4 regions of the Streptomyces sp. NBC_00038 genome follow, and region 1 is predicted to be linked to each of the others. Evidence: riboswitches for the same ligand, from Rfam matches in the RefSeq annotation. Region 1 holds a riboswitch; each other region holds the start of a gene.

Evidence for each region. Region 1 has a riboswitch for cyclic di-AMP ahead of OG219_RS40815 (LysM peptidoglycan-binding domain-containing M23 family metallopeptidase). Riboswitches for the same ligand answer to the same signal wherever they lie in the genome.
Region 2: linked by a shared signal. The riboswitch ahead of OG219_RS07785 (C40 family peptidase) and the one ahead of OG219_RS40815 (LysM peptidoglycan-binding domain-containing M23 family metallopeptidase) in region 1 are both predicted to bind cyclic di-AMP.
Region 3: linked by a shared signal. The riboswitch ahead of OG219_RS35795 (M23 family metallopeptidase) and the one ahead of OG219_RS40815 (LysM peptidoglycan-binding domain-containing M23 family metallopeptidase) in region 1 are both predicted to bind cyclic di-AMP.
Region 4: linked by a shared signal. The riboswitch ahead of OG219_RS29585 (NlpC/P60 family protein) and the one ahead of OG219_RS40815 (LysM peptidoglycan-binding domain-containing M23 family metallopeptidase) in region 1 are both predicted to bind cyclic di-AMP.

What each region holds. Positions count from the first base shown of each region.
Region 1 is NZ_JAPELQ010000001.1:9,114,651-9,122,440, reverse strand. Features, by position in the region: gene OG219_RS40830 (Glu/Leu/Phe/Val dehydrogenase dimerization domain-containing protein) at 51-1,229, shown strand; gene OG219_RS40825 (TetR/AcrR family transcriptional regulator) at 1,313-1,933, shown strand; gene OG219_RS40820 (SGNH/GDSL hydrolase family protein) at 2,056-2,841, opposite strand; gene OG219_RS40815 (LysM peptidoglycan-binding domain-containing M23 family metallopeptidase) at 3,166-4,089, opposite strand; cyclic di-AMP (ydaO/yuaA leader) riboswitch at 4,094-4,251, opposite strand; gene OG219_RS40810 (alpha-galactosidase) at 4,552-6,621, opposite strand; gene OG219_RS40805 (tyrosine-protein phosphatase) at 6,826-7,623, shown strand; gene OG219_RS40800 (DUF6126 family protein) at 7,655-7,790, opposite strand, start outside.
Region 2 is NZ_JAPELQ010000001.1:1,672,375-1,680,164, forward strand. Features, by position in the region: gene OG219_RS07775 (ATP-dependent Clp protease proteolytic subunit) at 1-266, shown strand, start outside; gene OG219_RS07780 (hypothetical protein) at 274-582, shown strand; cyclic di-AMP (ydaO/yuaA leader) riboswitch at 932-1,118, shown strand; gene OG219_RS07785 (C40 family peptidase) at 1,122-1,595, shown strand; gene OG219_RS07790 (DUF6328 family protein) at 1,686-2,204, shown strand; gene OG219_RS07795 (ATP-binding protein) at 2,269-2,727, opposite strand; gene OG219_RS07800 (helix-turn-helix transcriptional regulator) at 2,940-3,797, shown strand; gene OG219_RS07805 (DUF397 domain-containing protein) at 3,807-4,031, shown strand; gene OG219_RS07810 (8-amino-7-oxononanoate synthase) at 4,035-5,159, opposite strand; gene bioB (biotin synthase BioB) at 5,374-6,549, shown strand; gene OG219_RS07820 (adenosylmethionine--8-amino-7-oxononanoate transaminase) at 6,542-7,790, shown strand, end outside.
Region 3 is NZ_JAPELQ010000001.1:7,926,491-7,934,280, forward strand. Features, by position in the region: gene OG219_RS35775 (GTP-binding protein) at 1-601, shown strand, start outside; gene OG219_RS35780 (DNA topoisomerase (ATP-hydrolyzing) subunit A) at 612-3,068, opposite strand; gene OG219_RS35785 (pitrilysin family protein) at 3,327-4,670, shown strand; gene OG219_RS35790 (pitrilysin family protein) at 4,667-6,055, shown strand; cyclic di-AMP (ydaO/yuaA leader) riboswitch at 6,248-6,408, shown strand; gene OG219_RS35795 (M23 family metallopeptidase) at 6,421-7,185, shown strand; gene OG219_RS35800 (GntR family transcriptional regulator) at 7,398-7,790, shown strand, end outside.
Region 4 is NZ_JAPELQ010000001.1:6,491,010-6,498,799, forward strand. Features, by position in the region: gene OG219_RS29560 (ATP-binding protein) at 1-771, shown strand, start outside; gene OG219_RS29565 (response regulator transcription factor) at 768-1,550, shown strand; gene OG219_RS29570 (C40 family peptidase) at 1,606-2,670, opposite strand; gene OG219_RS29575 (hypothetical protein) at 3,074-3,427, shown strand; gene OG219_RS29580 (tellurite resistance/C4-dicarboxylate transporter family protein) at 3,405-4,358, opposite strand; gene OG219_RS29585 (NlpC/P60 family protein) at 4,763-5,911, opposite strand; cyclic di-AMP (ydaO/yuaA leader) riboswitch at 5,919-6,091, opposite strand; gene OG219_RS29590 (BTAD domain-containing putative transcriptional regulator) at 6,372-7,790, shown strand, end outside.

The DNA.
Region 1 (7,790 bases):
GGGCCTCGCTGGTCGTCCAGCCCCTGACCGCCGTACCCCGAGGAGACCCCGTGACCGCCCCCCTGATGCTGCTCACCTGGACCGACCACGTCACCGGCCACCAGGGCTTCCTCGTGGTCGACCGGCTCGTACGAGGCGTCGCCAGTGGCGGACTGCGGATGCGGGCGGGCTGCACGCTGGACGAGGTCACGGGGCTCGCCCGGGGCATGACCATGAAAGAAGCCCTGCACTACAACCCCGAGGGCCGCTACATCCCGCTCGGCGGCGCCAAGGGCGGCATCGACTGCGATCCCCGGGACCCGGCGGCGTACGGCCTTCTGGTGCGCTACCTGCGTGCCATGCGCCCGTACATCGAGAGCTTCTGGACCACGGGCGAGGATCTCGGCCTCACCCAGGACCTGGTCGACCGGGCGGCCGAGGAGGCGGGGCTCGTCTCGTCCATCCAGGCCGTGTACCCGCTGCTCGACGACGAGGTGGCGGCCAGACGGCGGCTCGCGGACGCCTTCGCGGTCGAGGTGGACGGGATCGGGCTCGACGAACTGGTCGGCGGCTGCGGTGTCGCCGAGTCGGTGCTCGCGGCCCTGGATCGCGCCGGGGTGCCGTACGCGGGCACGCGCGTCGCCCTGCAGGGACTCGGCACCATGGGAGGAGCCACGGCTCGCTTCCTCACGCGCGCGGGGCTCACGGTAGTGGCCGTCGCCGACATCAAGGGCACGATCGCCAACCCTGCGGGCCTCGACGTCGACGCGCTGCTCGCGGCACGGGACGGGTACGGGACGGTCGACCGCTCGGCGCTGCGCCCGGCCGACCGTGAACTGCCGGGCGAGGCCTGGCTGTCCGCCGACGCGGAGGTGCTGGTGCCCGCGGCGGTCTCGTACGCGATCGACACCGTGAACCAGCGCCGGATCACCGCCCGCTGGGTCGTCGAGGCGGCCAACATGCCGGTTCTGGCGGAGGCGGAGGAACTGCTCGCGGCGCGCGGGGTCACCGTTCTGCCGGACGTCGTGGTCAACTCCGGGACGAACGCCTGGTGGTGGTGGACGCTGTTCGGCGACATCGGCGCGGACGCGGACGAGGCGTTCGCGTACACACGGCGCTCCATGCGCGCCCTCATCGACCAGACGTTGGCCCGCGCGGAGGCCGACGGGACCACACCGCGGGCCGCCGCGCACGCCATTGTCGCCGACCGGCTGCCGGCGATCGCGGAGCGGTTCGGCTGGTACGGATGACGGCGGGGACCACCGGCACGACCAGCGCGAACCATGGTGCCCCGGCTCCAACACCGCCTCTGGCGAGGGATTAGGGTTGACGCGTGGCGAGAGTGCGTTTGAACGTGGCGGAGCGGCGTGAGGAGTTGCTGCGCGCCGCCGTCGAACAGATCGAGGCGCGCGGTGTGGCGGCGGTACGGATCGCCGACGTGGCCTCGGCACTCGGAGTGAGCAACGCACTGGTGCTGTACCACTTCTCGACCAAGGAGAAGCTGGTCGCCGAGGCGTTCACGTTCGCGGCCGAGGACGATCTCGCCCATCTGCGCAAGCTGCTCGGCCGTCGTACGTCGGCGCTGCGACGGTTGCGGGCCGCGGTGCGCTGGTACGCGCCGACCGGGCAGGCCAAGGGATGGCGGCTGTGGATCGAGGGCTGGGCGGCCGCACTGCGCGAGCCCGCGCTGCGGGAGGTCACGTGCTACCTGGACAAGCAGTGGAAGGCCGCGATCATCGAGGTGATCGCGGAGGGAGTGGCCGCGGGCGAGTTCCGTTGCCCTGATCCCACCGGCACGGCCCTACGGCTCACGGCGCTGCTCGACGGGCTCGCCGTGCAGATGACGTCGTACGACGGTGCCGTGTCGCGGGCGCGGACCCACGAATGGGTGGACGAGGCGCTCGCGCGCGAACTGGGCCTTGAGCGGGAGGCGTTGACGGCGGCGGTGCGCTGAGGCGCGTACCTGAAGGGGTCTCCTCCGGAACGGCGAAACGTCGAGGGGTGGTTCGTGGTGCCGGGTCCCGGCACCACGAACCACCCCTCGCTCAGCCGCCGAGCCCGGCGCCGGACCTCGCTTCAGGCCACGGCGTCGATCCACGTCTTGATGTCGTCCGGCGAGAGCGTCCCCTTGGCCGCCACATGATCCCCGGAGGACTCGCCGCGCAGGCGACGCCCGATCCACGGGACCAGGTACTCACGCGCCCAGAGGATGTTGTCGCGCCTGGCCTCGAGAGTGCCGCGGGGCGGGAGGGGCGGCCACGGCTGGTCCGGGTCGGCCGGTACTTCGAGGCCGAGGACCTGGCCGGCCCGGAGCGCGACGCGGGTGTGGCCCTCGGGTGACAGGTGCAGGCGGTCGCCGTCCCAGGCGCGGCGGTCCTGAATCGTCTTCAGGGACCACAGGTCGAGGACGTGGCAGCCGTACCGGTCGGCGATGGCCCGGATGTGCCCGTTGTACGTGGCGATCTTGCCGCGCATGTGTTTCAGCACGGGCACGCCACGGGTGTCGAAGCCGGTCGTCACCATGACGGTGCCGACATGGGAGGTGAGGTCGGCGACCGCGCGCTCGAAACGCTCCGCGACCTCGTCGGGGTCGACGCCTGGCCGGATGATGTCGTTGCCGCCCGCACAGAAGGAGACCAGGTCGGGCGCGAGCTCCTTCGCCCGCGAGAGCTGGTCCTCGACGATCTGGTCGAGCAGTTTGCCGCGCACGGCGAGATTGGTGTAGTTGAAGTCGCCCTCGGGCTGCCGGTCCGCGAGAAGTACCGCGAACCGGTCGGCCCAGCCGACAAAGGCCCCGTCGGGCCCGGGGTCGCCGACGCCCTCGGTGAAGCTGTCCCCCACCGCCACGTACGACCCGATCACTGATCTGTTGACACTCTTCGAATCGTCTGCCACAACGACCCATGATTCACCTTCGGGTGTGAGCTACGCGACCGTAGGAAGGGGTTGACGGGTGGTGAGATAAGCCACTCATAAAGTCTGGGTCAAGCTCGGAATAAGGGCCTTTCAGGGGTGGTTGAACAGCCGCCACACCTGGAGTTGCCCGTTGTTCCACCACTGGACCGTGGAACCGTCCGACAGGGCCCCGATCGTGAATCCAAAGGAACGCGGCGCGTCGACCACGACACACCGAAGGCCGGACCCCGGGGATCGTGGGGTCCGGCCTTCGGAGATGAGGGAGAGGCGTCAGCCGACGGTGACACCGTGCGAGCGCAGGTACGCGACCGGGTCCACGTCCGAGCCGTAGTCCGGCGTGGTGCGGATCTCGAAGTGCAGGTGCGGTCCGGTGACATTGCCGGTAGCGCCGGAGAGGCCGATCTGCTGCCCCTCGGTCACGGTCTGGCCCGCCGAGACGGAGAGGGAGGACATGTGGGCGTACTGCGAGTACTGGCCGTCGGCGTGCTGGATGACGACCTGATTGCCGTACGCGCCGCCCCAGCCCGCCGAGACGACGGTGCCCGCGGCGATGGACTTGATGGTGGTGCCGGTCGGGACCACGAAGTCCACGCCGGTGTGGTAGCCACTGGACCACATGCTGCCCGCGGTCTTGTAGGCGGTGCCGACGGTGGCGCCCTCGACCGGCATGGTGTAGCCGGAGCTGCTGGCGGTGTCGGTGGCCGGGGCCGTGGTCTCGGCGGTCGTCTTGGTGGACGACTCGGAGGACTTGGACGACTCGGCGGACGACTGCGACTTGGCGGACGACTCAGCAGAGGAGCTCGACGCGGCCTTCTTGCCGATCGTCAGCTTCAGGCCGGGGTGGATCAGAGCCGGGTCCTCGCCGACGGCCTTGCGGTTGTCCGAGTACAGCTTCTTCCAGCCGCCGCTGACACTCTGGTCGGTGGCGATCTTCGAAAGAGAGTCGCCCGCCTTTACCGCGTAGGTCTTCGTCGCGGTCTTCTTGGCGGCGGCCGGAGCAGAAGCGGCGGCCTTTTCCAAAGCCGTCGCGGCCTTTTCCTGAGTGGAGGAAACCGTGGCCGTCGGAGTAGCCGCATGGGCGCCGGTGGCTCCCATCAGCGGCAGCGCGAGCGCGGCGCCACCCGTTCCGGCAACGGCGATCGAGCGCGTGAAACGCTGGGACTTGGGACGGCGGTGCTTACCCTTCGCGGGCATGACGAATTCCTCTCCGGCGCCTGCGAGGTGAGCTGTCGGGTGCGGGCTGGAGATGCCCGGCCGCGTGGCTGCGCGGCTATACCCCTAGCCCGTTCCGGAGACCGGAACAGGCGTCGTACCTGTGGGTCCCCCGCTCCTGCCACATACGGGTGAGTGCGGATTCCGGGCGGCGGCAGGATTGGGCGTCCGTCCGGATTGAGGGCGAACGTAAGCGAAATGAGAGCGCGTCGACAACCATGTGCGCTTTCTGTGGACGTCACCCTCTTGATCCTTGCCGGAATTCCCGTCACCCTCTGTGGACAGATGACCTTTCCGCCCTCTCAAATAGCCCGGGAATTCGGGCGGGTTGACAAAAAGGGGTCGCAACACATCGTCACGAATATGACGCTGCTCACGCACGTCGGCCCACGGCACCTTATTCCAGGGCCAGTTGGAATGAAGCAGCTAATTCGGACAGAACAGTCACATGCGACGCAGGCGGATAACCGTCGCATCGAGATCCCCGCGCAGCCCCGTCCGCACCCCGTGATGCAGCAGCACCGCACCCCGGTGCACTTCGCCCGTTTCGCAGCACTCGTACGCTTGTGTCGGGTCGAGTCCGCGCAGTCGGAGCGGCGCGACCGGCTCACCGTGGCGCTGGGCCTGGAGCCAGGCGAGGACGACGGTCTCGTCGCCATGGACGTACTGCACCGCACTCAGCCCGCCCTCCGGGGGCCGCAGCCGATAGAGGTCGCCGCGCTGCACGACGGGCCGGATCTCCTTGTACAGCTCCACCCAGTCCCGCGCCTCGGCAAGCTCCTGCTCACTCCACTCGCTCAGGTCGCCGCCGACGCCGAGCACCCCCGCCATCGCGCTCACGAACCGGAAGCGCAGCGAGCTGACCCGCCCGTTGAGCTGCGTGTTCGGGCTGTCCGTGACCCAGGCGGCCATGATCCGGGCCGGGTGGATCTGACTGAAGCCGTCCTGGATCGCGAGCCGGTCGAGCGGGTCGGTGTTGTCGGAGGTCCACACCTGGTCCGTACGGGCCAGGACACCCAGGTCGATACGGCCGCCACCGCCCGAGCAGGACTCGAACGCGACACCGGGGTGCGCGGCCCGCAGCCGGTCGAGAAGGCCGTACAGGGCCTCCACGTGCGCCACCCACAGCTTCTGCGGAAAGCGCTCGCCCGGCCAACCCGCGTCCGTGAAACAACGATTGAAGTCCCACTTCACATAGTCGATGGGAGCACTGGATAGCAGTCCGTGGAGCTGCTCCCACAGGTACTCCTGGACGTCCTGGCGCGCGAGATTCAGTACGAGCTGATTGCGGTACTCCGTCCTGGTTCGCCCCTGCTGGAACTGCACCCATTCGGGGTGCGCGCGGTACAGCTCGCTGTCCGGATTGACCATTTCCGGCTCGACCCAGATGCCGAACCGCATGCCCAGCGCGTGTACGTCCTCGGCCAGCGGCTTCAGACCGGCCGGGAAGCGGTCCGGATTGGGCGTCCAGTCACCGAGCCCCGCGCGGTCGCTGGTGCGCGCCCCGAACCAGCCGTCGTCGACCACGAACAGCTCGACGCCCATGGCCGCGGCCCGCCGCGCGAGCTTGCGCTGCTGATCCTCCGAGATACCGAAGCCGGTGGCCTCCCAGGAGTTGTAGAGCACGGGCCGGTCCTGCTCCGCGTCCGGGATGACATACGTACGCTGGTACGCGTGCCAGGCGCGGCTCGCCCCGCCGAAGCCGCCGTCGCTCCAGAGCCCCGCGAAGACCGGCGTCGTGAACGACTCCCCCGGCTCCAGGCGCAGCAGCCCCGAGTCGTCGTACCCGGCGCCGCCGGTGATCTGCACGCGCGCGTCCGGGAGTTGGGCCACGGAGATCCGCCAGGAACCCGACCAGCCGAGCGCGCACCCGTACACCTCGCCGCTCTCCTCGGTCGCCTCGCTGTCGAGCGCGACCCACGGCAGGTGCTGGTGCCCGGTGTGCCCGCGCCGACTGCCGATGACCTTCTCGCCGTAGGTGAGGTGCGATCGCACGAGCCGGGACTCGGCCGCCCACCGCCCGTGCAGCTGGGACAACCGCCAGCCGTCACGCTCGGGCAGTGTCCAGGTCGCGGAGTCGGCGCGCAGCAGCTCCAGTGCGGGCCCCGCGTTGACGAGGCTCACCCGGCGCTCGACCACATCGCCGCGCATCCGGTAGTGGAGGGTGATGCCGAGCCCGGAGTCGGAGAAGCGCAGCCGCAGCTCGTCCCCGTCCGTCTCGTACTCCTCGAAGCGCCACTCGGTCCCGCGCCGCTCGTCCGTCCGTACCGACAGGGCGGGGCGTGCGAAGCGGGGGCCGCCCTCGACGGGGTACTCCTCGCGGCCGTCGAGCGGGGACTCGAACGGCCAGTACTGGGGTGCGGGCAGGGCGGCGAGCGCCTCGGCGTCGGTGAGCGTGATGCGCGGGCCCCAGTGGAGATGCAGTAGCTCGTCGAGTTCGGTGAGCCGCAGTGCGTAACTGCTCGTCGGTCCCGAGAGAAGCCAGGTACGACCGTCCGCGCCGATCTCCGCCATCAGTCCCCCACAGATACGAACAGGTGCGATCAGGTACCAACATCATCACGCGCTCCAGGCCCTGGAAGCAACGCCTCCGCACCTGGGAAGACGGCGCCTGTGGACAACTCATTGCCCCAGGTACCCATGTCGTATCGTCGATAGCGCAACGTCCGTCGGCGGGCGACGCCGAGCAGCGCCGACGGTTTATTGGGAGGAGTCCCCGTGACGCAGCAGATCCCGTCGACCGAGCCCGAACTGGCCGCAGTGCGCAACTTCCGCGATGTGGGCGGCCTGCCCACCGTGGACGGCCGACGGGTGCGGTACGGGGTGCTGTTCCGCAGCGGCCACCTCGCGCACGCCACCGAGCAGGACGCCGAGTTCCTCTCCTCCCTCGGCCTGCACACGATCTTCGACTTCCGCAATGCCTCGGACCAGAAGCTGGAGGGACCGGACGTCGAGCTGCCCGGCGTGCGGAACGTGAACCTTCCGCTGACCGACCCGGCCGACGGCTCCGAGTTCTGGAAGATGGTCCGCGACGGCGATCTCGACCAGCTGCGCGCCCTCCTCGCGAACGGCAAGGGGGCGAACCGGATGATCAACTCCTACCGCGCCATCGTGAAGCAGCGCACCGCGGAGCACTCCCAGGTGCTGCACTCCCTGGCCGAGGACAGCGTGCCCGCCCTGATGCACTGCGCCGCGGGCAAGGACCGGGCCGGCCTCTCCATAGCCATCACGCTCCTCGCCGTCGGCGTCGAGCGTGAGGCCATCGTGGCCGACTACCTGGAATCGAACGCGGCGCACCGTCGCTACAAGGTCCACCGCAGCAGCACCTCCGACTCCGCGTACTCCCCGGAGGTCATGGAGCTGCTCAGCCCGCTCTTCGACGCGCGTGCCGAATACCTGGCGGCGGCCTTCGAGACGATCGAGGAGACCTGGGGCGGAGTCGACGCCTACCTGGAGCAGGGGCTGGGGATCACCCCGGAGCTGCGGGACCGGCTGCGCGAACGGCTCCTCGACTGACGTACGTCTCCTGGTCCCGACCGACGTGTGCCTACTGGTTCTGCGCGCCCAGGGTGAACAGCAGGTAGACGAAGGCCGCGAAGAGGTGGCCGACGGCCACGTAGATGATCAGCCGCACCCACAGGGCGCGGGGCAGCTTGTCGTCCATGTCGCGGCGAGGGCCGGAT
Region 2 (7,790 bases), 7.4 Mb from region 1:
CCCGCGTGCTGATCCACCAGCCGTCGTTTCCCGAGCCGATCCAGGGGCAGGCTTCTGATCTGGCCATCCAGGCCGAGGAGTTGACGCGTACTCGGAGGATGCTGGAGGAGATGCTCGTGCGGCACACAGGCCAGAGTCCGGAGCGGGTCGCCGCGGACATCGAGCGGGACAAGATCCTCGACGCGCCTGCGGCACTGGCGTACGGACTGATTGACGGGATCATCCCGAGCCGCAAGGCTTCTCGCCCCACACCCGGCGCGAGGTGAGCGGCCGATGCTCCCACCCGAACTGCCCCCGCTGCCCGCACTGACGCGCGCGGAAGCCGAGTTGATCGACCGTTACCTGGACGTGGTCGACCTGCTCGGCCGCATCAACCCGGCCCGCCCCGGGGACACCTACCGAGGTCTGCGAGCGGCTCAGGCGCTGGTCGCCAAGGCGACGGCACTGCGGGACGCCCTCGCGCTGATGCACCAGCGCGGCGAGAGCGAGGTGCACGCTCCGACCCTGGCACAGGCCCTGCGTGTCCTCGACGGCGAGCGGCGGGCCGCCCGCGTCACCCTGCCGCCCGGTTCCGACAGCTGACGCCCTCCCACCCGGGCCCCCGCACACGCCGACCCGTCGGAGCGTCCGGCCCGGGTTTCAAACGCACCAGATGGTGTACCCCCGGATGGCGTAGACACCCATCCTTCCAAGAGCGCGCAGAAGTTGCGCAACGCGCGTAGCGCGATTGCGTACTTGAAGCCCTTCGTTGCTGGTACGGGCGTCGTCGGCCTGCTGGACACTCGCTCGAACGGCGGGGTGTCCACCCGAACGGGTGAGTGGTGAGTAACCCCACAAACCACCGATTCCGCTCGGATTTTCCGACATCAATGCGTGAAGATCCCTTCCGACGACAAGCCCCCGCCACACCGGCGGGGCGGTCCGGGTCGGACGCCGAGTCCTGCCGCCTCCCGGATGACCGGTCGACAGATGTGCATCGGCAGGAGTGGAGGACCCAGCACGACGGGCCGCCGGAGAGATCCGGGCGGTCCTTGGGGTGAAGCCGCAGTAAGCGGCCGGGCTACTTCGCCAGCCCGAATCCGACAGGTCATCCTTCACAGGCGGCTGACGAAGGGTTGCGCATGACTGCGCTCAATCGTGTCCCGTCGCTGTGGACGAGGGCCGGTACGGCCTCGGCTCTCACCATCGCCGCCGTGGGCGGCAGCCTCGTGGTCCCCGGCGTCGCATCCGACGCCGAAGCGGCCACCCTGGCGACGAAGGCACTTCAGGTCGCGGCTTCCAAGAAGGGCTCCCCGTACAAGTACGGCGCCGCTGGGCCGCGCCGTTTCGACTGCTCCGGGCTCACGCTCTACTCGTACAAGAAGGCGGGCAAGAAGCTGCCTCGTACGGCCGCGGCGCAGTACAACAAGACCAACCATGTCTCCGCCTCGAAACGCAAGGCCGGAGACCTCGTGTTCTTCCACTCGGGCCGGAGCGTGTACCACGTCGGCATCTACGCCGGGAAGGGAAAGATCTGGCACTCCCCGAAGTCCGGGGAGGTAGTGAAGCTCCAGAAGATCTGGACGAAGAGCGTCTGGTACGGCCGAGTGAGCTGACCCGTTCCGTGGGGGCGACGGCGCGCGCCGTCGCCCCCACGGAACGTGCGGCAGGGCGTGAAACACGGTCGAACCGGTTACTCGTCCACCATGGTGGAACAACGTCCCCGCACGGAACGCGACGAGAAACCTCTTGAGCGCGCCGACCGCAATTTCGCCGAGCTCCTCCAGGAGCTGCGGGTCACCCAGACCGGCGTGCAGATCCTCTTCGCCTTTCTGCTGACCCTGGCCTTCACCCAGCGCTTCCCTTCGCTGGACACGACGCAGCGCGCCACGTACGTGACCACGCTCCTGCTCGCGTTCCTGGCCGCCGCCCTGTTCACTGCGCCGGCCGCCCTGCACCGGTCGCTGTTCCAGCAGAACGTCAAACCCGCCATCGTGCGGGTCTCCTCCTGGCTGACCCACGTCGGCCTGTACGTGCTGATGCTGGCGTTCACCGGATCGGTGCTCCTCGTCGTCGACGTGACGGTGGGGCGCGGCGCCGGGATCGCCGCGGGCGCGGGCACTCTGGCCGTCTGTCTGGCTCTGTGGACCGCCCTGCCCTGGCTGGTGCAGCGCCATGTCACGTCCGCAGAGGGGCGAGGAGAGGAATCGGACCCAGCGACGTGAGCGTGCTGCCAGTTGTGCTGCGCGGTGCCTTCGGACGCGCCGCGCAGCGCAACTGGACCGGGACTCAGGGCTCTTGCGGACCCCCGGCCGTCACCGGCTCGACCGGTGCCGTCCAGGGCAGTTCGATGGAGATGGTCTTGCCGCCTTCGCGGGTGGGCCGGACGGTGAGTCTGCCGCCGCACTCCGCGGTCAGCCAACGGATGATCACCATGCCGCGTCCGTTGTCCTGCTGGACGGCTGCGGGCAGTCGTTTGGGAAAGCGTGGGTGGCTGTCGGTGACGCCGAGGCGCAGGTGTTCGTCCCGGTCGAGGCGGACGTCCACTCTGAAGGTGGGCGACTGCCCGAAAGTGTGCTGGACGGCGTTGGTGGCTAGTTCGGACACGATCAGGCGTACGGTGTCGGCGACTTCGGAGTCACCCGGCAGGCCCCATTCGGCCAGCACTTCGGCGACGAATTTCCGGGCCGCGGAGACCGAGGCTGGATCGCTCGGCAGAGTGACGGATGCTTCCTGATGGTCTGCCATGGCGCGGTCGTCCCTTTCCCACGGGACCGGGGTCCGACACGGAGCGGATGGTTCGAGTACGGTCCCGGACTGGTGCTTCGCGCCAGACTGCCATTACCTGGCCGGTCACGGGTGCGATCCACCGAGATATGCATATATCTGTCGCTCGAAGCGGTGAACTCTGCGACGGAGGACCGTATTTGGGCGGCTCGGAAGGAGTAAGGAGTACGGCCATGCAGTACGGTCCCGCGGTACGCCGCCGCAAGCTCGGTGCAGAACTGCGCGCTCTGCGCGTGGGTGCGGCTCTCACGAGCGGGGAGGCGGCCCGTCTCCTCGGCTGGCACCAGTCGAAGGTGAGCCGGATCGAGACCGGCACGAGTGGGGTCAAGCCCGCGGACGTGGAGCGGCTCCTGGACGCCTACGCCGTCGACGAGCCCGAGTTACGGGACCTGCTGGTCGTGCTGGCGGGCGCGGAGGGCAACGGGCGGCACCACTGGTGGCACGCCTACCGCGGTGTCCTGCCGCCGACGTACCGCGACTTCATCAGTCTGGAGTCGCAGGCCAGCGGAATGCGCACGCTGGAGACGTCCGTGGTGCCGGGGTTGCTGCAGACACCCGAGTACGCCCGTGCGGTGACGCGGGCCGCCGTAGGGGGACTTGAGGACGCCAAGCTCGACGCGCTCGTCGAGGTGCGCCTTGCCCGGCAGGACGTGCTGCGTTCGAATCCGCCGCTGGAACTGAGTGCGGTCCTGGACGAAGCGGTGCTGCGACGGGACGTTGGCGGGCCGGAGGTCATGGCACGCCAGCTGCACCGGTTACGGGAGGCCGCCACCCTGCCTCAAGTGCGGCTTCAGGTACTGCCGTTCGCCGCCGGGGCGCACATCGGAGTCACCGGGCCTTTCGTTATCTTCTCATTTCCGAACACTTCTGATCTGGATGTGGTTGTTCTCGACCACTTGACGAGTAGCCTCTATCTCGAACGGAAAGAAGACCTAGAGGCCTACAGCGAGGCCTTCAACGCCCTTCAGATCCAAGCCCTTTCGCCCGAGGACTCATTGGATTACATCGCCGGGTTAGGTGACGGCGCGTAAGGAGGCACCATGTCTGCACTGCCTCGGTACGTACCTTCCAGTACTTCGCTGCACGATGTGCGCTGGCTGTGCAGCAGTCGCAGTACGGGAATGAACAACTGCGTCGAGACGGCACGACCGGGTCCAGGACCCTGGTCCGGACTCGTGGCCGTCCGCGACTCCAAGAACACCGCAGGTCCCGCCCTGCTGTTCACCCCTGCCACCTGGGAGGGATTCATCGCCGGACTGAGCTGAGCATCATCGGGTTGCGCTGATCACCCGTACCGCGTGCTCGATCTGTGCGTCGGTGAGGTCCGCGCGAGCGGTCAGCCTCAGTCGGGAGATGCCGTCGGGCACCGACGGGGGGCGGAAGCAGCCGACGGCGAGTCCCGCCTCGCGGCAGTCGGCGGCCCACCGCACGGCCCGTTCGGGGGACGGCGCGCGCACGGAGACGACGGCGGCGTCCGGTCGTACCGCTTCCAGGCCCTCGGCCGTCAGGCGGCTGTGCAGCGCCGTGGCCACCGCGCGGGCCCGTTCGGCACGCTCCGGTTCGCGGCGCAGCAGCCGCAGCGCCGCGAGGGCCGCGCCCGCCGCCGCGGGCGCGAGACCGGTGTCGAAGATGAACGTGCGCGCCGCGTTGACCAGGTGGTCGATGACGGGTGCGGGCCCGAGGACGGCACCGCCCTGGCTGCCCAGCGACTTGGACAAGGTGACCGTCACGACGACGTCCGGGTCGCCCGCGAGGCCCGCCGCCTGCGGAGCGCCCCGGCCGCCGTCGCCGAGGACGCCGAGCCCATGTGCGTCGTCGACGACGATCCCGGCGCCGAACGCCCGGCAGGCGGCGGCAAGACCGGCCAGCGGCGCCGCGTCCCCGTCCACCGAGAACACCGTGTCGGAGACGGCGACGGCGGGCCCCCTGTGGGTGCTGAGCGCCTTGCGCACGGCGTCGGGGTCGGCGTGCGCGACGACCTGCGTGGTGCCCCGGGCCAGCCGGCAGCCGTCGATCAGCGAGGCGTGGTTGCCCGCGTCCGAGACGACGAGGGAGCCGTGCGGCGCGAGCGCGGTGACGGCGGCGAGGTTGGCCGCGTATCCGGAGGAGAAGACGAGCGCGGACTCGAAGCCGCAGAAGCCGGCCAGCTCGCGTTCGAGTTCGCCGTGCAGTTCGGTCGTGCCGGTGACGAGCCGGGATCCGGTGGCACCGCCGCCCCACGTTCTCGCGGCTGCCGCGGCGGCTTCGGTGATCTCCGGATGGCGGGCGAGACCGAGGTAGTCGTTGCTCGCGAGATCGAGGAGCGGGGAGTCCGCGGGCCGCGGGCGAAGGGTGCGTACGAGTCCGGCCCGGCGGCGCGCCTGCGCCTGCTCGTCGATCCAGCCGAACGCCATGGGTCCTCCAGACCGTGGTTACTAATGTGGGGCGGGCGGTGCTTGGGCGCACTGGTTTCCGCGGCCGGCGCACGCACTGGTTTTTGTAGGCAGTGCACAGACCCTAGCGGCCGCCCCAGCCACCCAGGGTGTGGCAATACCCACACGTCGAACCGTCTCTCTTGTGCAAACTCTCCTTGGCCGCAAGCGGTCGCATACGCCAGGATCGGACCTCATGGACCTGCTGAACACGCTGGTGGACAAGGGGCTTCGGCGCGAGCTGCCGACCCGCGAAGAAGCTCTGGCCGTGCTGGCCACCTCCGACGACGACGTGCTCGACGTGGTGGCCGCGGCCGGAAAGGTGCGCCGGCACTGGTTCGGCCGACGGGTGAAACTCAACTATCTCGTCAATCTCAAGTCGGGCCTGTGTCCCGAGGACTGCTCGTACTGCTCGCAGCGGCTGGGGTCGAAGGCCGGGATCCTCAAGTACACCTGGCTCAAGCCGGAGGAGGCCTCCAAGGCAGCGGCGGCGGGCCTGGCCGGGGGCGCCAAGCGGGTCTGCCTGGTGGCCAGCGGACGTGGTCCGACGGACCGTGACGTGGACCGGGTCTCCGACACGATCAAGGCCATCAAGGACGGGAACGAGAACGTCGAGGTCTGCGCCTGCCTCGGCCTGCTGAACGACGGGCAGGCGGAGCGGCTGCGCGAGGCGGGCGCGGACGCCTACAACCACAACCTGAACACGTCCGAGGGGACGTACGGGGACATCACGACCACGCACACGTACGCCGACCGGGTGGACACCGTCCAGAAGGCGCACGCGGCCGGCCTGTCCGCCTGCTCCGGTCTGATCGCCGGCATGGGCGAGAGCGACGAGGACCTGGTCGACGTCGTCTACGCACTCCGCGCGCTCGACCCAGACTCCGTTCCGGTGAACTTCCTGATCCCCTTCGAGGGCACCCCGCTCGCCAAAGAGTGGAACCTGACGCCTCAGCGGTGTCTGCGGATCCTGGCGATGGTCCGGTTCGTCTGCCCGGACGTCGAGGTCCGCATCGCGGGCGGCCGTGAGGTCCATCTCCGCACGATGCAGCCGCTGGCCCTGCACCTCGCCAACTCGATCTTCCTCGGCGACTACCTCACCAGCGAGGGCCAGGCCGGCAAGGCCGACCTGGACATGATCGCGGACGCCGGGTTCGAGGTGGAGGGCGCGGGCGAGGTGACGCTGCCGGAGCACCGGGTTGCCGAGGGTGGGGGCTGCGGCTCGCACGAGGGCGGCGGCGGGTGCGGTTCCGCTTCCGCCTCCACGCCCGCTCCCGCTTCCGCTCCCGCGGAAACGCCTGCCGAGGCGCGTACGGATCTCGTGGCCGTACGCCGCCGGGGTGCCGGAACGGATCTCGCGCCCAATGCCTGATCTGCCCGTGGCCGGGTCCGTGCGCGAGCTGCTGGATCTCGACCGGCGGCATGTGTGGCATCCGTACGGGCCGATGCCCGGCCGGCAGGAACCGCTCGTCGTGGAATCGGCGAGCGGGGTACGGCTGCGCATGGCGGACGGCTCGGGCGAGCTGATCGACGGCATGTCGTCCTGGTGGTCGGCCATCCACGGCTACAACCACCCGGTACTCAACGACGCCGCGCGCGACCAGCTGGAACGCATGAGCCATGTCATGTTCGGCGGGCTCACCCACGAGCCCGCCGTACGGCTGGCGAAGCGCCTTGTCGACATTTCACCCGAGGGTCTTGAGCACGTCTTCCTCGCCGACTCCGGTTCGGTCTCGGTCGAGGTCGCCGTCAAGATGTGCCTCCAGCACTGGCGCTCGCTCGGCCGCCCCGCCAAGCAGCGCCTGCTGACCTGGCGCGGCGGTTACCACGGGGACACCTGGCAGCCGATGTCGGTGTGCGACCCCGAGGGCGGGATGCACGAACTGTGGCAGGGGGTGCTGCCGCGGCAGATCTTCGCGGAGGCACCGCCGGTCGCGTACAAGGAGTCGTACGCGGACCGGCTGCGCGAGCTGATCGAGCGGCACGCCGACGAACTGGCCGCGGTGATCGTCGAGCCGGTGGTGCAGGGCGCGGGCGGGATGCGGTTCCACTCCCCCGCGTATCTGCGGGTGCTGCGCGAGGCGTGCGACGCGCACGACGTGCTGCTCGTCTTCGACGAGATCGCGACCGGCTTCGGGCGCACGGGCGCGCTGTTCGCGGCGGAGCACGCGGGCGTGACGCCCGACGTGATGTGCGTCGGCAAGGCGCTGACCGGCGGCTATATGACGATGGCGGCGACGCTGTGTACCTCGCGGGTCGCCGACGGGATCTCGCGGGGAGAGGTCCCGGTGCTCGCCCACGGGCCCACTTTCATGGGCAATCCGCTGGCCGCCGCCGTCGCCTGCGCCTCGATCGACCTGCTGCTCGGGCAGGACTGGCGGACCGAGGTGAAGCGGATCGAGGCGGGGCTGCGGGAGGGCCTGGAGCCCGCCCTTGAACTGCCTGGCGTCCGGGACGTACGTGTCCTGGGGGCGATCGGCGTCGTCCAGCTCGACCACGAGGTGGACATGAGCGCGGCGACGCGAGCCGCTGTCCACGAGGGGGTCTGGCTGCGGCCGTTCCGCGACCTCGTCTACACGATGCCGCCGTACGTCACCGGTGACGCGGACCTGG
Region 3 (7,790 bases), 1.2 Mb from region 1:
CGTCGTCGTCAACAAGGTCGACCGCGCGGCGGACGGCGAGCGGGTGCTCCGCGTCGTCCGGGAACTCGCCGATCGTGCCGCCGTCGTGTCCGCCACCTACGGCCGGATCGATCCGGAGTTCCTCTTCGACTGCAGGCCGACCGAGGAGCGCATCGGGCAGCTGTCCTTCGACGATCTCCATGAGGACGATCTCCATGAGCAGGACGAGGATGAAGGGCACGACCACGCCGGCCACCTCCACTCCGCCTACGAATCCGTCTCCCTCACCTCCGAAGTCCCGCTCAGCCCCCGGCGGTTGATGGACTTCCTCGACAGCAGGCCCGAAGGGCTCTACCGCATCAAGGGGTACGTCGATTTCGGCGCCCACGACCGCGGCAACCGCTACGCCGTGCACGCCGTCGGACGGTTCCTGCGTTTCTACCCGGAACCCTGGGCCCGTGGCGCCGCCGAGCGCCTCACCCAGCTCGTTCTCATCGGCTCGGGCATCGACACCGCTGCCCTGGCCAAGGAACTGGAGGCGTGCAAAGAGGACGCCCCACACGCCGACGAGCACAGCATGTGGGGCGTCCTCCGCTACGTACAGGACAAGGATTCGGCGTAACCGGATCCGTCTACGACGGGCCTGCCACCACTCCCACCGTCTTCGCCAGGGACACACCCGAGCCGTCGCGGCGCGGGTCCATCTCCGGCAGTTCGGCCGGTGTGCCGTTCTTCTGCGCGGCCCGTGCCGGGGCCGGGCCCGCCCAGGCGAGCGAGAGGCAGTCCTCGCCCTTCAGGAACCGCTGGCAGCGCACGCCACCCGTGGCGCGGCCCTTGCGCGGGTACTGGTCGAACGGGGTCAGCTTGGCCGTCGTCTGGACGGAGTCGTCCAGCGTGCCGCGTGAGCCGGCGACCGTGAAGACCACCGCGTCCACCGCCGGGTCGACCGCTGTGAAGGAGATCACCTTCGCGCCCTCGGTGAGCTTGATGCCCGCCATGCCGCCCGCCGCCCGGCCCTGCGGGCGGACCTGCGAGGCCTGATAGCGCAGCAACTGGGCGTCGTCCGCGATGAAGACCAGGTCCTCCTCGCCGGTGCGCAGCTCGACCGCGCCGACGATCCGGTCGCCGTCCTTGAGCGTGATGACCTCCAACTCCTCCTTGTTCGAGGGATAGTCGGGGACCACGCGCTTGACGACGCCCTGCTCCGTGCCGATCGCCAGGCCCGGCGACGACTCGTCGAGCGTCGTCAGGCAGATCACCGTCTCGTCCGCCTCCAGGGAGGACAGGAACTCCGAAATCGGCGCGCCTCCGGAGAGGTTGGGCGCCGATGCCGTCTCCGGAAGTTGCGGGAGGTCGATCACGTTCAGCCGCAGCAGGCGACCGGAGGAGATCACCGCGCCGATCTCGCCGCGAGCCGTGGCGGGCACCGCGGAGACGATCAGGTCGTGCTTGGTGCGCTTGGCCTCCTCGGCTTCTCCGAAGGGGTCGCCATTGGCCGTACGGGCGAGCAGGCCCGTCGAGGACAGCAGGACCCGGCACGGGTCGTCCGCGACCTGGAGCGGGACCGTCGCGGCGGTGGCGCCCGCGGACTCCAGGAGCACCGTGCGCCGGTCGGTGCCGAACTTCTTGGCCACCGCGGCCAGTTCGGTGGAGACCAGCTTGCGCAGCTCCGTGTCCGAATCCAGGATGCCGGTCAGCTCGTCGATCTCGCCGTTGAGCCGGTCGCGCTCCGTCTCCAGTTCGATGCGGTCGAACCTGGTCAGCCGGCGCAGCGGCGTGTCCAGGATGTACTGGGTCTGGACGTCGCTGAGCGAGAAGTGCTCGATCAGACGTTCCTTCGCCTGCGCCGAGTTGTCGCTGGAGCGGATGAGGCGGATGACCTCGTCGATGTCGATCAGGGCGACGAGGAGGCCCTCGACCAGGTGCAGCCGGTCGCGCTTCTTGGTGCGGCGGAACTCGCTGCGGCGGCGTACGACCTCGAAGCGGTGGTCGAGGTAGACCTCGAGGAGCTCCTTGAGGCCGAGGGTGAGGGGCTGACCGTCCACCAGCGCCACGTTGTTGATGCCGAAGGACTCCTCCATCGGCGTCAGTTTGTAGAGCTGTTCCAGGACCGCCTCGGGCACGAAGCCGTTCTTGATCTCGATGACCAGGCGCAGGCCGTGCGTGCGGTCCGTGAGGTCCTTCACGTCGGCGATGCCCTGCAGCTTCTTGGCGCCGACCAGGTCCTTGATCTTGGCGATCACCTTCTCCGGGCCGACGGTGAAGGGCAGTTCGGTGACGACGAGGCCCTTGCGCCTGGCCGTCACGTCCTCCACCGACACCGTGGCGCGGATCTTGAAGGTGCCGCGGCCGCTCTCGTACGCGTCCCTGATCCCGGAGAGGCCGATGATCCGGCCGCCGGTGGGCAGGTCGGGGCCCGGGACGTGCTTCATCAGCGTGTCCAGGTCGGCGCCCGGGTAGCGGATCAGGTGGCGGGCGGCCGCGATGACCTCGCCGAGGTTGTGCGGCGGCATGTTCGTGGCCATGCCGACGGCGATGCCCGACGCGCCGTTGACCAGCAGGTTCGGGTACGCCGCCGGGAGGACGCCCGGTTCCTGCTCCTGGCCGTCGTAGTTCGGCGCGAAGTCGACCGTGTCCTCTTCGATGGACTCGGTCATGAGCGACGTGGCGTCGGCCATCCGGCACTCGGTGTAACGCATGGCGGCCGGCGGGTCGTCGTTGCCGAGCGAGCCGAAGTTGCCGTGGCCGTCGACCAGCGGCAGGCGCATCGAGAAGGGCTGGGCCAGGCGCACCAGCGCGTCGTAGATCGACGAGTCGCCGTGCGGGTGGAGCTTACCCATGACCTCGCCGATGACGCGGGCGCACTTCACATAGCCGCGGTCGGGGCGCAGGCCCATCTCGTTCATCTGGTAGACGATGCGGCGGTGCACCGGCTTGAGGCCGTCGCGGGCGTCCGGCAGGGCTCGGGAGTAGATGACCGAGTACGCGTACTCGAGGAAGGAGCCCTGCATCTCGTCGACGACGTCGATGTCGAGGATGCGCTCCTCGAAGTCGTCTGGCGGCGGGGTCTTCGTGCTGCGGCGGGCCATCGCTGCTGCGACTCCTTCACAGTCTCTGCCGGGGCATGAACGGGTTCTGACGCGCACCATTGTGGACCGCCCCACTGACAACGCGGACCACGACCCGTCCGTTGAGGGCTTTCGAGGGTCCGTCGAAGGGGCGTTCGCCGTTCGCGATTCTCGCTCTGGGCGTAGGAGGCGCGGGAACTTCGCCAGCTGTCCGCGCGCTTGCATACAGTGGCAGGACCGACAGGAAATCCGTAGTTTTCCGCGATCGAAGGGACGTACATGCCCATGGGTCACACGGCCACAGCTGAGGCAGGCTCCGGCGGGCTGACAGCGACCGAGCACCGCCTGGCCAACGGCCTGCGCGTGGTGCTCTCCGAGGACCACCTGACCCCGGTCGCCGCGGTGTGCCTCTGGTACGACGTCGGCTCGCGCCACGAGGTCAAGGGGCGTACAGGACTCGCCCACCTCTTCGAGCACCTGATGTTCCAGGGCTCGGGACAGGTGAAGGGCAACGGCCACTTCGAGCTGGTGCAGGGAGCCGGTGGTTCGCTGAACGGCACCACCAGCTTCGAGCGCACCAACTACTTCGAGACCATGCCCACCCACCAGCTGGAGCTCGCCCTCTGGCTGGAGGCGGACCGCATGGGCTCGCTGCTCGCCGCGCTCGACGACGAGTCCATGGAGAACCAGCGGGACGTCGTCAAGAACGAGCGGCGCCAGCGCTACGACAACGTGCCCTACGGGACCGCGTTCGAGAAGCTGACCGCGCTCGCGTACCCCGAGGGCCACCCGTACCACCACACCCCGATCGGGTCGATGGCCGACCTGGACGCGGCCACCCTGGAGGACGCCCGCGCGTTCTTCCGCACCTACTACGCGCCCAACAACGCGGTGCTCTCGGTCGTCGGGGACATCGACCCCGAGCAGACGCTCGCCTGGATCGAGAAGTACTTCGGTTCCATCGCCGGGCACGACGGCAAGCCCGCCCCGCGCGACGGCGCCCTGCCCGACACCATGGGCGAGGAGCTGCGCGAGGTCGTCGAGGAAGAGGTTCCCTCGCGCGCGCTGATGGCCGCCTACCGGCTCCCGGAGGACGGTACGCGCGCAGGTGACGCTGCCGACCTGGCGCTGACCGTCCTCGGTGGCGGCGAGTCCTCCCGGCTCTACAACCGGCTCGTACGCCGCGACCGCACCGCCGTCGCTGCCGGGTTCGGCCTGCTGCGGCTCGCCGGAGCGCCCTCCCTGGGGTGGCTCGACGTGAAGACGTCCGGCGATGTCGAGGTCCCCGTCATCGAGGCCGCCGTCGACGAGGAGCTCGCCCGGTTCGCCGAGGAGGGTCCCACGGCCGAGGAAATGGAGCGCGCCCAGGCCCAGTTGGAGCGCGAGTGGCTGGACCGGCTCGGCACGGTCGCGGGCCGCGCCGACGAACTGTGCCGGTACGCCGTCCTGTTCGGCGACCCGCAGCTCGCCCTGACCGCCGTGCAGCGCGTCCTCGACATCACCGCCGAGGAGGTCCAGGAGGTCGCCAAGTCCCGCCTGCGCCCCGACAACCGCGCGGTACTCGTCTACGAACCGATCGCCGCTGAAGACGCTGAAGACACCGACGAGGAGGCGGCGAAGTGACCGAGCTCGCCACCATGGAGTTCCACCCCCAGCCGCAGGCCGGCGAGGCCAGGCCGTGGGCCTTTCCCGCACCCGAGCGAGGCACCCTGGGCAACGGCCTGACCGTGCTGCGCTGCCACCGCCCCGGCCAGCAGGTCGTCGCCGTGGAGGTGCTGCTCGCCGCGCCGCTGGAGGCCGAGCCCGCGGGCCTCGACGGCATCGCCACGATCATGGCGCGGGCCTTCTCCGAGGGCACCGACAAGCTCTCCGCCGAGGAGTTCGCGGCCGAGCTGGAGCGCTGCGGCGCCACGCTCGACGCGTACGCCGACCACCCCGGCGTACGCCTGTCGCTCGAAGTCCCCGTCTCACGCCTCCCGAAGGCCCTCGATCTGCTCGCCGACGCCCTGAGGGCACCGGCGTTCGCGGACAGCGAGGTCGAGCGGCTGGTGCGCAACCGGCTGGACGAGATCCCGCACGAGACCGCCAACCCGGCCCGCCGCGCCGCGAAGGAGCTCTCCAAGGAGCTGTTCCCGGCCACGTCGCGCATGTCGCGCCCGCGCCAGGGCACCGAGGAGACGGTCGAGGCGATCGACTCGGGGGCCGTACGCGCCTTCTACGAGAAGCACGTACGCCCCGCCACGGCCACCACCGTGATCGTCGGCGACCTCACCGGAGTCGACGTCGACGCGCTGCTCGCCGACACGCTCGGCTCCTGGACCGGTTCGTCCGCCGAGCCGCGCCCGGTGCCGCCGGTGACCGCCGACGACACCGGCCGGGTCGTCATCGTGGACCGTCCCGGCGCCGTCCAGACGCAGCTGCTCATCGGCCGTGTCGGCGCCGACCGGCACGACCGCGTCTGGCCCGCCCAGGTGCTCGGCACGTACTGCCTCGGTGGCACCCTCACCTCGCGCCTGGACCGCGTCCTGCGCGAGGAGAAGGGCTACACCTACGGTGTGCGGGCGTTCGGCCAGGTCCTGCGCTCCGCCCCGGACGGCTCGGGCATCGCGATGCTCGCCATCAGCGGCTCCGTGGACACCCCGAACACGGGCCCGGCGCTCGACGACCTCTGGAAGGTGCTGCGCACCCTCGCCGCGGAGGGCCTGACGGACGCCGAGCGCGACATCGCCGTACAGAACCTGGTGGGTGTGGCGCCCCTCAAGTTCGAGACGGCGGCGGCCGTCGCGGGCACGCTGGCCGACCAGGTCGAGCAGCATCTGCCCGACGACTACCAGGCGACGCTGTATCAGCAGCTCGCCGCCACGGGCACCGTGGAGGCCACCGCGGCCGCCGTGAGCGCCTTCCCGGTGGACCGCCTGGTGACCGTCCTGGTGGGCGACGCCGCGACGATCGAGGAGCCCGTCAAGGCCCTCGGAATCGGTGAAGTGAGCGTCGTTCCGGCGGAGTAGGACAGCAGTGCCCTTGGGGGCCCAGGAGACCACGGAGTCTCCTGGGCCCCCATTTGTCCGTATTGATAGAGAGGTTGCCTGTCTGCCCTGTGGCATGCGCTACAAAAGCCGTGATCCGTTTGTCGATTGAAAGATGTCCCGTTTAGCGTCGGTCCGGCTGTTCGTCAGGCAGTGCGCCGCACCCGCGGCACCGGACAGCCATCGCTTAGTCCCCGTACGGCGCGAGCCAGGGGAGCCGGGGACCCACACGCAGTCCCTGGGGTGAATCGGACGCCCTCCCCGGAGGTGGTCCGTAGGAGACCTTCCTGCTCCGAACCCGTCAGCTAACCCGGTAGGCGAGAAGGAAGGAAAGGATCAGCCCCTCCATGGCGTTCACCTGTGGCACAGGGAAGCACCGTCGCCCGAGCCGCGTGCAGCGCACGACCACGAACGCCATCGGCGTCGCGGCGCTCACCACCACCGGTGTCCTCGGCTCCCTGGCCGCCCCGGCGCTCGCCGCGGACAACTCCGTCGAGCAGACCGGCCTGACCCAGGCCGTCGAGATCGGTGACACGATCGCCGACCAGATCGACGCGCAGGCCGCGGCCCAGCAGCACGCCGCCGACGAGGCAGCCGCACAGAAGAAGGCCGACGAGGCCGCGAGGAAGAAGGCCGCGGAGAAGGCCAAGGAGGAGCGCGAGGCCAAGGAGCGCGCCGCCCGCGAGGCCGAGCGCAAGCGCCTCAACACCTTCGTCCCGCCGGTCACCGGCTCGTACATCTCCACCGGCTACAAGACCGGCGGCAGCCTCTGGTCCTCCGGCAGCCACACCGGCATCGACTTCCACGCCGCGTCCGGCACCTCGGTCCACGCGGTCGGCTCCGGCACCGTCGTCGAGGCCGGCTGGGGCGGCGCCTACGGCAACAACATCGTCATCAAGATGAACGACGGCACGTACACGCAGTACGGCCACCTGTCGTCCATCGGCGTCTCCGTGGGCCAGACGGTCACCCCGGGCCGGCAGATAGGCCTCTCCGGGTCCACCGGCAACACCACAGGGCCGCACCTCCACTTCGAGGCCCGGACGACCGCCGAGTACGGCTCGGACATCGACCCCGTCGCGTACCTCCGCTCGCACGACGTGAACATCTGACGCCGCTCCGGCGTGAACGTCTGATCACTCGCGTACGTACTTCACAAGGCCCCGGCTCGCACGAGCCGGGGCCTTGTCGTTTCGAACCGCTTCCTGTCCAAAAAATATCCATGGATTCCGGCCCGCCATCGGAAATTCCGAGTCTCTGCAATAGAGTCACTGAACAAGCGTCAATCGACGGCGTTTCACGGGGATTAAAGCGGAGGTCCGGTATGCGTGTTCCTGCGCACTCGGTATGCACAGCGATCCGCGACGACATCGTCGCGGGTGTCTACGAGCGCGGCAGCCGGCTCACCGAGGAACTGCTCGCGCGCCGCTACGGAGTCTCGCGCGTCCCTGTGCGCGAGGCCCTGCGCACGCTGGAGGCAGAGGGCTTCGTCGTCACCCGGCGGCACGCGGGCGCGTGCGTCGCGGAGCCGACCGAGCAGGAGGCCGGGGACCTGCTCGAGATGCGCATGCTCCTTGAGCCGCTGGGCGCCGCCCGGGCCGCGCAGCGCCGCACCGAGGCCCACCTCAAGGTGCTCCGAGGCCTGGTCAGACTGGGTCAGGAGCGGGCCAGGAGGGGCAACAGCGAGGATCTGCGCTCGCTGGGCGGCTGGTTCCAC
Region 4 (7,790 bases), 2.6 Mb from region 1:
TCCGCGGCGGGTGTCCTGCTGGTCACCGCAGGCGTCTCCGGAATATTCGTACTCCAGGGCTCGGCCGCCCACCTCGGCTCCGTCCTGCAGGCGGCACTCGCCGTCCTGGTCGGCATAGCGCTGCTCGCCGGCCCCTATCTCGTGCGCATGACACAGGACCTCTCCGAGGAGCGCCTGATGCGTATCCGCGCCCAGGAGCGGGCGGAAGTCGCCGCCCATGTCCACGACTCGGTGCTGCACACCCTGACCCTGATCCAGCGCAACGCGGACAACGGCAACGAGGTGCGGCGACTGGCCCGCGCCCAGGAGCGCGACCTGCGCACCTGGCTCTACAAACCCGAGGGCACAGGCAAGGACGAGGCGGAGGAGCCCGACACCCTCGCCGAGGCGGTCCGGCGCAATGCCGCGGAGGTCGAGGACAAGCACGGCGTCCCCATCGAGGTCGTGGTCGTCGGCGACTGCCCGCTCGACGACGGCCTCACCGCACAGATGCAGGCCGCGCGGGAAGCGATGGTGAACGCGGCCAAGTACGGTGGCGAGGGCGGCGCGGTACAGGTCTTCGCCGAAGTCGAGGGCAGGACGGTCTTCGTGTCCGTGCGTGACCGCGGCCCCGGCTTCGACCTCGACTCGATACCCGCCGACCGCATGGGCGTCAGAGAATCGATCATCGGCCGCATGGAGCGCAACGGCGGCACGGCGCGGCTGCGCGCGGTGCCGGACGGCGGCACGGAGGTCGAGCTGGAGATGGAGAGGGCGGAGAAGACGTCATGACTGACACGAATGGGCCTGTGGAGTCCGGCAGTTCTGCCGGAGCGGAGGAGACCCCTTCGGCCGCCGCCGCATCCGGAGAGACTGCGAACGCGGCCGGGCCGGCCGCTGCCGGGGATGGGCGGCGGGCGCGGGTCGTGCTCGTCGACGACCACCGCATGTTCCGTACGGGCGTTCAGGCCGAGATCGGCGAGACCGAGCGGACCGGCGTCGAGGTGGTCGGTGAGGCCGCGGACGTCGACCAGGCGGTCACGGTCATCACGGCCACACGGCCCGAGGTCGTTCTGCTCGACGTCCACCTGCCGGGCGGCGGCGGTGTCGAAGTGCTGCGCCGTTGCGCCCCGTTGATGGGCGACGCCGAGCAGCCGGTCCGCTTCCTCGCGCTGTCCGTGTCGGACGCCGCGGAGGACGTCATCGGGGTGATCCGCGGTGGCGCCCGGGGCTATGTCACCAAGACGATCACCGGTGCGGACCTCGTGGACTCCATCTTCCGCGTCCAGGACGGCGACGCGGTCTTCTCACCCCGCCTGGCAGGGTTCGTCCTCGACGCGTTCGCCTCGACCGACGCCCCGCCCGTCGACGAGGACCTCGACCGGCTCACCCAGCGCGAGCGCGAGGTCCTCCGCCTCATCGCCCGTGGTTATGCGTACAAGGAGATCGCCAAGCAGCTGTTCATCTCCGTCAAGACGGTCGAGTCCCATGTCTCCGCCGTACTGAGGAAGTTGCAGCTCTCCAACCGGCACGAGCTGACTCGGTGGGCCACCGCGCGTCGTCTGGTGTGAGCGGCGGCGGCCCGTGTGCGTCGGGCTGCCCGTGACGTCCGGCGGGTGTCGGCTCTCACGCCACCCGTGTAGCCCCCGCGAACGGCATCTCGTCGATCGGGGCCAGTCGCACCGGCGCGCTCGGGTTGGGTGCGTGGATCATCTGGCCGTTGCCCACGTAGATGCCCACATGGCTGATGCCCGAGTAGAAGAACACCAGGTCGCCCGGGAGGAGTTCGGATTGTGAGACACGGCGGCCGGCGTTGATCTGGGCGTAGGTCGTACGGGGCAGCTCGATGCCCGCGGCGCGGTAGGCGGCCTGGGTCAGGCCGGAGCAGTCGAAGGCGTCGGGCCCGGTGGCGCCCCAGACGTAGGGGCTGCCGAGCTTGGCGTAGGCGTACGAAACGGCCGCGGCCGCGCGGGAGTTGGGGGCCGCGACCGAGCCCGACGACGGCGCCTGGGCCAGGTCCCGTGCCGAGGACCGCGAGGCGCGGTCACCGGAGTCACCGGCGCCGACGGCCTGTGCGCGCTCTTCCTCGCTGAGGCGGCCCAACAGCTGCCGTGCCGCGTCCAGCTTTCCGTTGATCGTCTTCTTGTGCCGCTTCAGCTCCGCCTGCCGCGACTTGAGCGAGGCCAGTTCGACATGTGCGGCCCCGCGCAGCTGCTCGATCTCCCGCAGTTGCTGGCGTACGCGCTCCACGGATGCCGCCTGCCTGCTGCCCGCGCGCTCGGCGAACGCGGCACCTTCCAGGTACTGGTCCGGATCGTCGGAGAGCGCGAGCTGCAGCGCCGGGTCGAGGCCGCCGCTGCGGTACTGCGAGGCGGCTATCGAACCCAGCGCGTCGCGCGCCGAGTTGAGGCGCTCCTCCTTGCGTGCCGCCTCGTCCTGCAACGTGCCCAGCCGCTCCGCGGCCTTGCCGGCCTTCTCCTTGGCGCCGTTGTACTTCTCGGTGGCGACCTCCGCCTCCTCGTACAACTTGTCGACCTTGGCCTTCACCTGCGCCGTCGACAGCTGGGGCTCGGCGTGACCCGTCCCGTCGAAGGCGGTGGCCGTCGCCGCGCCTGCGAGGGCGATCGTGGCGGCTGTGCGGACCTTGCCTCCACCGAGCGAGCGCTGCCTGGGCTTGCGGTGCGTTGCCACGAGGGCGCCACATCCTTCGGTACGGCCGCCGGAGCGGGAACCCGGCGGTCAGCGGTTACGCGTCCGGCGGCGGCCCACACAGGGGGAGCGGGCCGCCGCCGGACCTTCTCGGCGGTGGTGTCCGGATGCCGCCCCTGGCCCGGGCGGCGGTGGGGAGCCGGGCACCTGGTGGAGGACGCTAAACCTGAGCGTGAGGGGTTGGTAACGCCATGTACGGAACTGGCGTCACTGGATCGCCGAACGACCGCATGTGATCGCGATTCCCGCCTGGAGTCGCCGACTTCACACGGTGTGATGACCGATGGGGGCAATCCCGGACAACCAGGGGTGCGCCGGTGCTAGGGGTTACATGGGATGGGCCGGTGACAAGTGGGGCCAGGGCGCAGGAATAGGCTCCCGCCTCATGGACCTACTCATCCATTTCTTCGTCGGCCTGCACATCATCGGCATCGCCTCGCTTCTCGGTGGCTTCCTCACCCAGATGAAGGCGATGGGCCAGGGCACGGCCCGGTTCGTCCCCGCGATGCTGCACGGCGCGCTGACCATGCTGGTCACGGGCGTCGTGCTGGTCGGCCTCAACCAGGCGGACGACCAGACGGTCAACAACATCAAGATCGGTGTGAAGCTGGCGCTGCTGATAGTGATCCTGGGGCTCGTCTACGTGAAGCGCGACGACGAGAAGGTGGACAAGGGCCTCTTCGGGCTCGTCGGGCTGCTGACCACGACGGACATCTTCATCGCGGTGCTGTGGACCTGACGGCTCCGGCTGCCACCACCAGCCACACCGCCACCGAGATCCACAGCAGTACCTCACCCAGCCCCTTGAGCCAGTCGACATCGAGGGCGGTGGAGACCGACAGGGTCGCCGCCGCCGTCATCCCCATCGGGAACACGGTCGCCCAGCGCCGCGCGTCGTAGCGCAGGCGCGGCCGGACCAGTTCCGCGGCGACCAGGACGCAGTACCAGGCGAGATCGAGGACGAGCAGGGCGACGGTGACGGCGCGCAGGACGCCGTTGTCGTCGTCGTTCCACAGGTAGGCGTTCACGTGGTGTGCCGCGACGAGTTCGGCACCGGCCAGCGCCGAGATCGCGAGCGCGCCGCCCGCGACCCACTGGTCCCCGGCGCCCGTGGCCACCTCCCTGATGTCGAAGTGCGCGAACGCCACCGCGTACAGCACGATCCCGAGCCAGAACAGCACCAGCGCGGTGTGCGCGAGCCAGTCCGCGCCCAGCGCCGCGGCGAGCGTGGCCCCCAGCACGGCCAGGCCCTGTGTCGCCACGCACACGAGGAACACCCCTCCCGGCATACGACGCTTCCAGTGCCGTACGACGACGAAGAGCAGCACCGGACACAGCACGGCCGACAGCGCAAGCAGCGCCTCGGCGACCTCCTGCCACCCCAGCGCGGACAGCCGCGTACCGAGGACGGTCGTCGCCGCGACAGCGGTGAGCCCGGCGGGCGTGCCCGCCTCCGCCGCCCAGCGCGTCCGCTCCCGCACCAGCCGTACGACGAAGTCCGCGGCGAGCGCGAGCCAGGCGACGGCCGCCAGCGCCAGCGCGATACGGGACAGCGTCTCGTAGCCGGTCAGATGCCACCCGACCGAGATGATGCCGGTCGCCATGACGGCGGCACCGGCGGCGGGCGGCCGCTCGGCCCACCACGCGCGGAGCTGGGGGATGGCTGGCATGGCTGGCATGGGCCCGATGCTAGGGATCTCCGGACGGGTGGCCCGCGGGGCACGCGCGCGGGGGATGAAAACGTGGGGCACGCGTGCGTGGGGGATGGCGCACGCGCTTGTTTGGGGTGGGTGGGGCGTGAAAGCCGTGGAGTGCGCCCACGCGCGGGGTGAAGTGCCCGGCGCCTGCGTATTGCAGGACCACGCTCCGCGCGTGCCTATCAGGACCCACACACCCCGGCGCGTGCGTATCAGGATCTCGCGCCTCGCGCCTCGCGCGGAGCGCGAACGCGCAGGGCGTGACAGCCGCCTGGCGTGCCTCGCCCGAAACGGCCGCGAGGCACGCCCCGTAGTGCACGAAAACGTGCCCCACGCGTGCGTGCCCCGCGAAAAGGGTGTCCGGGTGGTGCGTTGCGTTACGCCGGGCGTACCACGCTGTGGATCGCCGACTCGCCGTCGTAGTAGATCGATTCCTCGCGGACGTACGCGCCCGGCTTCGGGGCGTGGATCATCATGCCGTTGCCGATGTAGAGGCCGACGTGGCTGACGTCGTCGTAGAAGAAGACGAGGTCGCCGGGCTGGGCGTCGGAGAGGGCGACGGTCGTGCCGGCGTTCACCTGGTCGTAGGTGACGCGCGGGAGTGTGACGCCGGCGGCCTTCCAGGCGGCCTGGGTGAGGCCCGAGCAGTCGTACGAGCCGGGGCCGGTGGCGCCCCAGACGTACGGCTTGCCGACCTGGGCACGGGCGAAGGCGATGGCCTTGGCCGCCTTCGTGGCGTACGAGGAGTCGGTGGTGGTGGTCGTGCCGGTCGTGGCGCTCGACGACGTCTCCTGGGCGGCCGCCTTCGCCGCGGCCTCGGCAGCGGCCTGCTGCTGCGCCAGTTCCGCCGCCTTGCGCTCGGCCTCCTTGCGCTGCTCCTCCTCGATCGCCGCGAGCCGCGCCTTCTCCTCGGCGGTCAGCTGCGAGAGCAGTTCGCGCGCCGAGGCGAGCTTCTGCTGGACGTCGGCCTTGGACGTCTTGAGGGCGGTCTGCGAGGTGGTCAGCGTCTCCAGGCTCTGGGAGGCCTCCGTGCGCTTCTCGGTGGCGGCGGCCTGCTCCGTGACGTAGTCGTCGACGGCCGCCTTCTGGCGGGTGGTCAGCCGGTCCATCAGCTGGGTCTGGTCGAAGTAGTCCTGCGGGTTGTCGGCCAGCAGGAGACTCGCGGTGTCGGGGGCGGCGGCCCCGGTGCGGTACTGCGCCGCGGCGAACGAACCCAGCTCCTCACGCGCGGTGTTGAGCTTCTCCGTGCGCTTGGCGACGTCGTCGAGAAGGGTGTCGACCTGCTTGCGCTGCTTGGAGGTCTTCTCCTTGGCCGCGTTGTACTTGTCGGTGGCCGACTCCGCCTGCCGATAGAGGTCGTCAACCTTCTTCTCGACCTCTTCGAGGCTCGGCTTGGGCTCCTCCGAGGGCGCGGCGGTCGCCGTCTGGGAGAGCAGAGCCACCGAGGTGAGGGCCGCGGTTGCGAGCGCGGGGGGCCGTATGCCCGCCACGCGCGTACCCGAGAGCCATTTGCGATGCGACGCCAAGGGAGGCGACTCCTTCCATCATCCGCCTACCGAGTTAGCTGTCGGGTTCGGGCGGGTGGTTCGGAAGGGTTGCCCTACGGTCCCTGCCCGACAAGGCAGTTGGACCGATTCACCCCAAGGTCGGTTGGGTCCCCGGCTCCAGCTGCCATGAAGGCGCGCCGGACTCGGCGGAGGCTACCGCGGCCCGGCGACGTTCGCCGGTGGGGGTCGGGCGGCCTGGTCAGCACGCTAGCCAACTCGTGTGGCCCTTGTGAAGGTTGATGTTCGATATGCCCGATACATTTTCGTGACCTTAGTCATGAGCTTCGTCACCCGGGGTCGATTTGGAATGGTCTGCGGTGAGTTGTCCGAAGCGGTCGGAGCGACCGCAGCAGCCGCCCGCGATGCGGAAGTTCGGCCCGCGTGGGGAGTTCGGCCCGCGCCGGAGCCCCCGGCGGCCGGGCCTGGCTAATCTGCACGGATGACCACCGACCTGACCCTGCTGCCGCGTGTCGCCTATCGCGGGCAGGAGGTCACCGCGCCCCGGCTCCGAGGTCTCCTCGCGCTGCTCGCGGGCGACCTGCGCACGGGTTGCAGCACCGAGCGGCTGGTGGCAGGGCTGTGGCCGGAGGAGTTGCCGGAGCGGCCGGGAAAGGCGGTACAGGTCCTGGTGTCCAGGGCGCGGGCGCAGCTGGGCGCCGACGTCCTCATCAGCACGCCGACCGGATACCGGCTCACACTCGCCGAGGAGCAGGTCGACAGCTCCGCCCTACTGCTGTACGCCGCCGCGAGCGCGGACCGGGCCAGGGCCGGGGACCACGCGGGATCGCTGGCCGCGGCCGAGGCCGGGCTCGCGCTGTGGGAGGGCACCCCTGACGAGGCCGGCGACACCGACGACCCTGTAGCCGCGCTGCGCACCGAGCGCGCCCCCGTCCGCGGCACGCTCGTACGCGCGCAGGCGCTCGCACTCGCCCGCCTCGGCCGGCACGCGGAGGCGGCCGGACAGCTGGCCGCGGCCGCCGCGGAGCATCCGCGCGACGAGGAGGTGCTCGCCGAGCGGCTGCGCGGCGAGGCGGCCACGGCGGGCCCGTCCGCCGCGCTGATGCGGTACGAGGCGTACCGCCGTGAACTGCGCGACGAGCTCGGCACGGATCCGGGCGCCGGACTCAAGGCCGTACAACAGGAGCTGCTGCGCGGCGAGGCGCCCGTCGCCAGGCACGGCGTGCCGCACGAGCCGAACCCGCTGCTCGGCCGGGACGAGGACATCGCGGCGGTGGAGCGGCTGCTCCGCGCCTCCCGCGCCGTCACCGTCGTCGGCCCCGGCGGTCTCGGCAAGACCCGGCTCGCGCACGCCGTCAGCCGCCGGGCCGAGCAGCGCGTGGTGTATTTCGTGCCGCTCGCCGGCGTCACCGCGGGCGCGGACGTGGCCGCGGAGGTGGCCTCCGCGCTCGGCGCGGGCGAGGGACGGCCCGGCGCACTCAGTGGTCACGACCCGGTGTCCGGCATCCTCGGCGTGCTCGGCTCCGGGTCCGCGCTCCTCGTCCTCGACAACTGCGAGCAGGTCGTCGCCGGTGCCGCCGACCTCGTACAGGCCCTGGTCTCGTCCTCCAAGGACCTGCGGGTGCTCGCCACCAGCCGGGCCCCGCTGGGCCTCACCTCGGAGGCGGTGTACGCGCTGCCGGAGCTCGGGCTCGGCACCTCCGTCGAGCTGTTCACACAGCGGGCCCGGGCCGCCCGGCCCGGCGTGGAGCTGCCGCCGGACGCGGTGGCCGAGCTGTGCCGCCACCTCGACGGGCTGCCGCTCGCCGTGGAGCTGGCCGCCGCGCGGGTACGGGTCCTCTCGGTGCCGGAGATCGCCCGCCGCCTCGGCGACCGGTTCGCGCTGCTGCGCGGCGGGGCC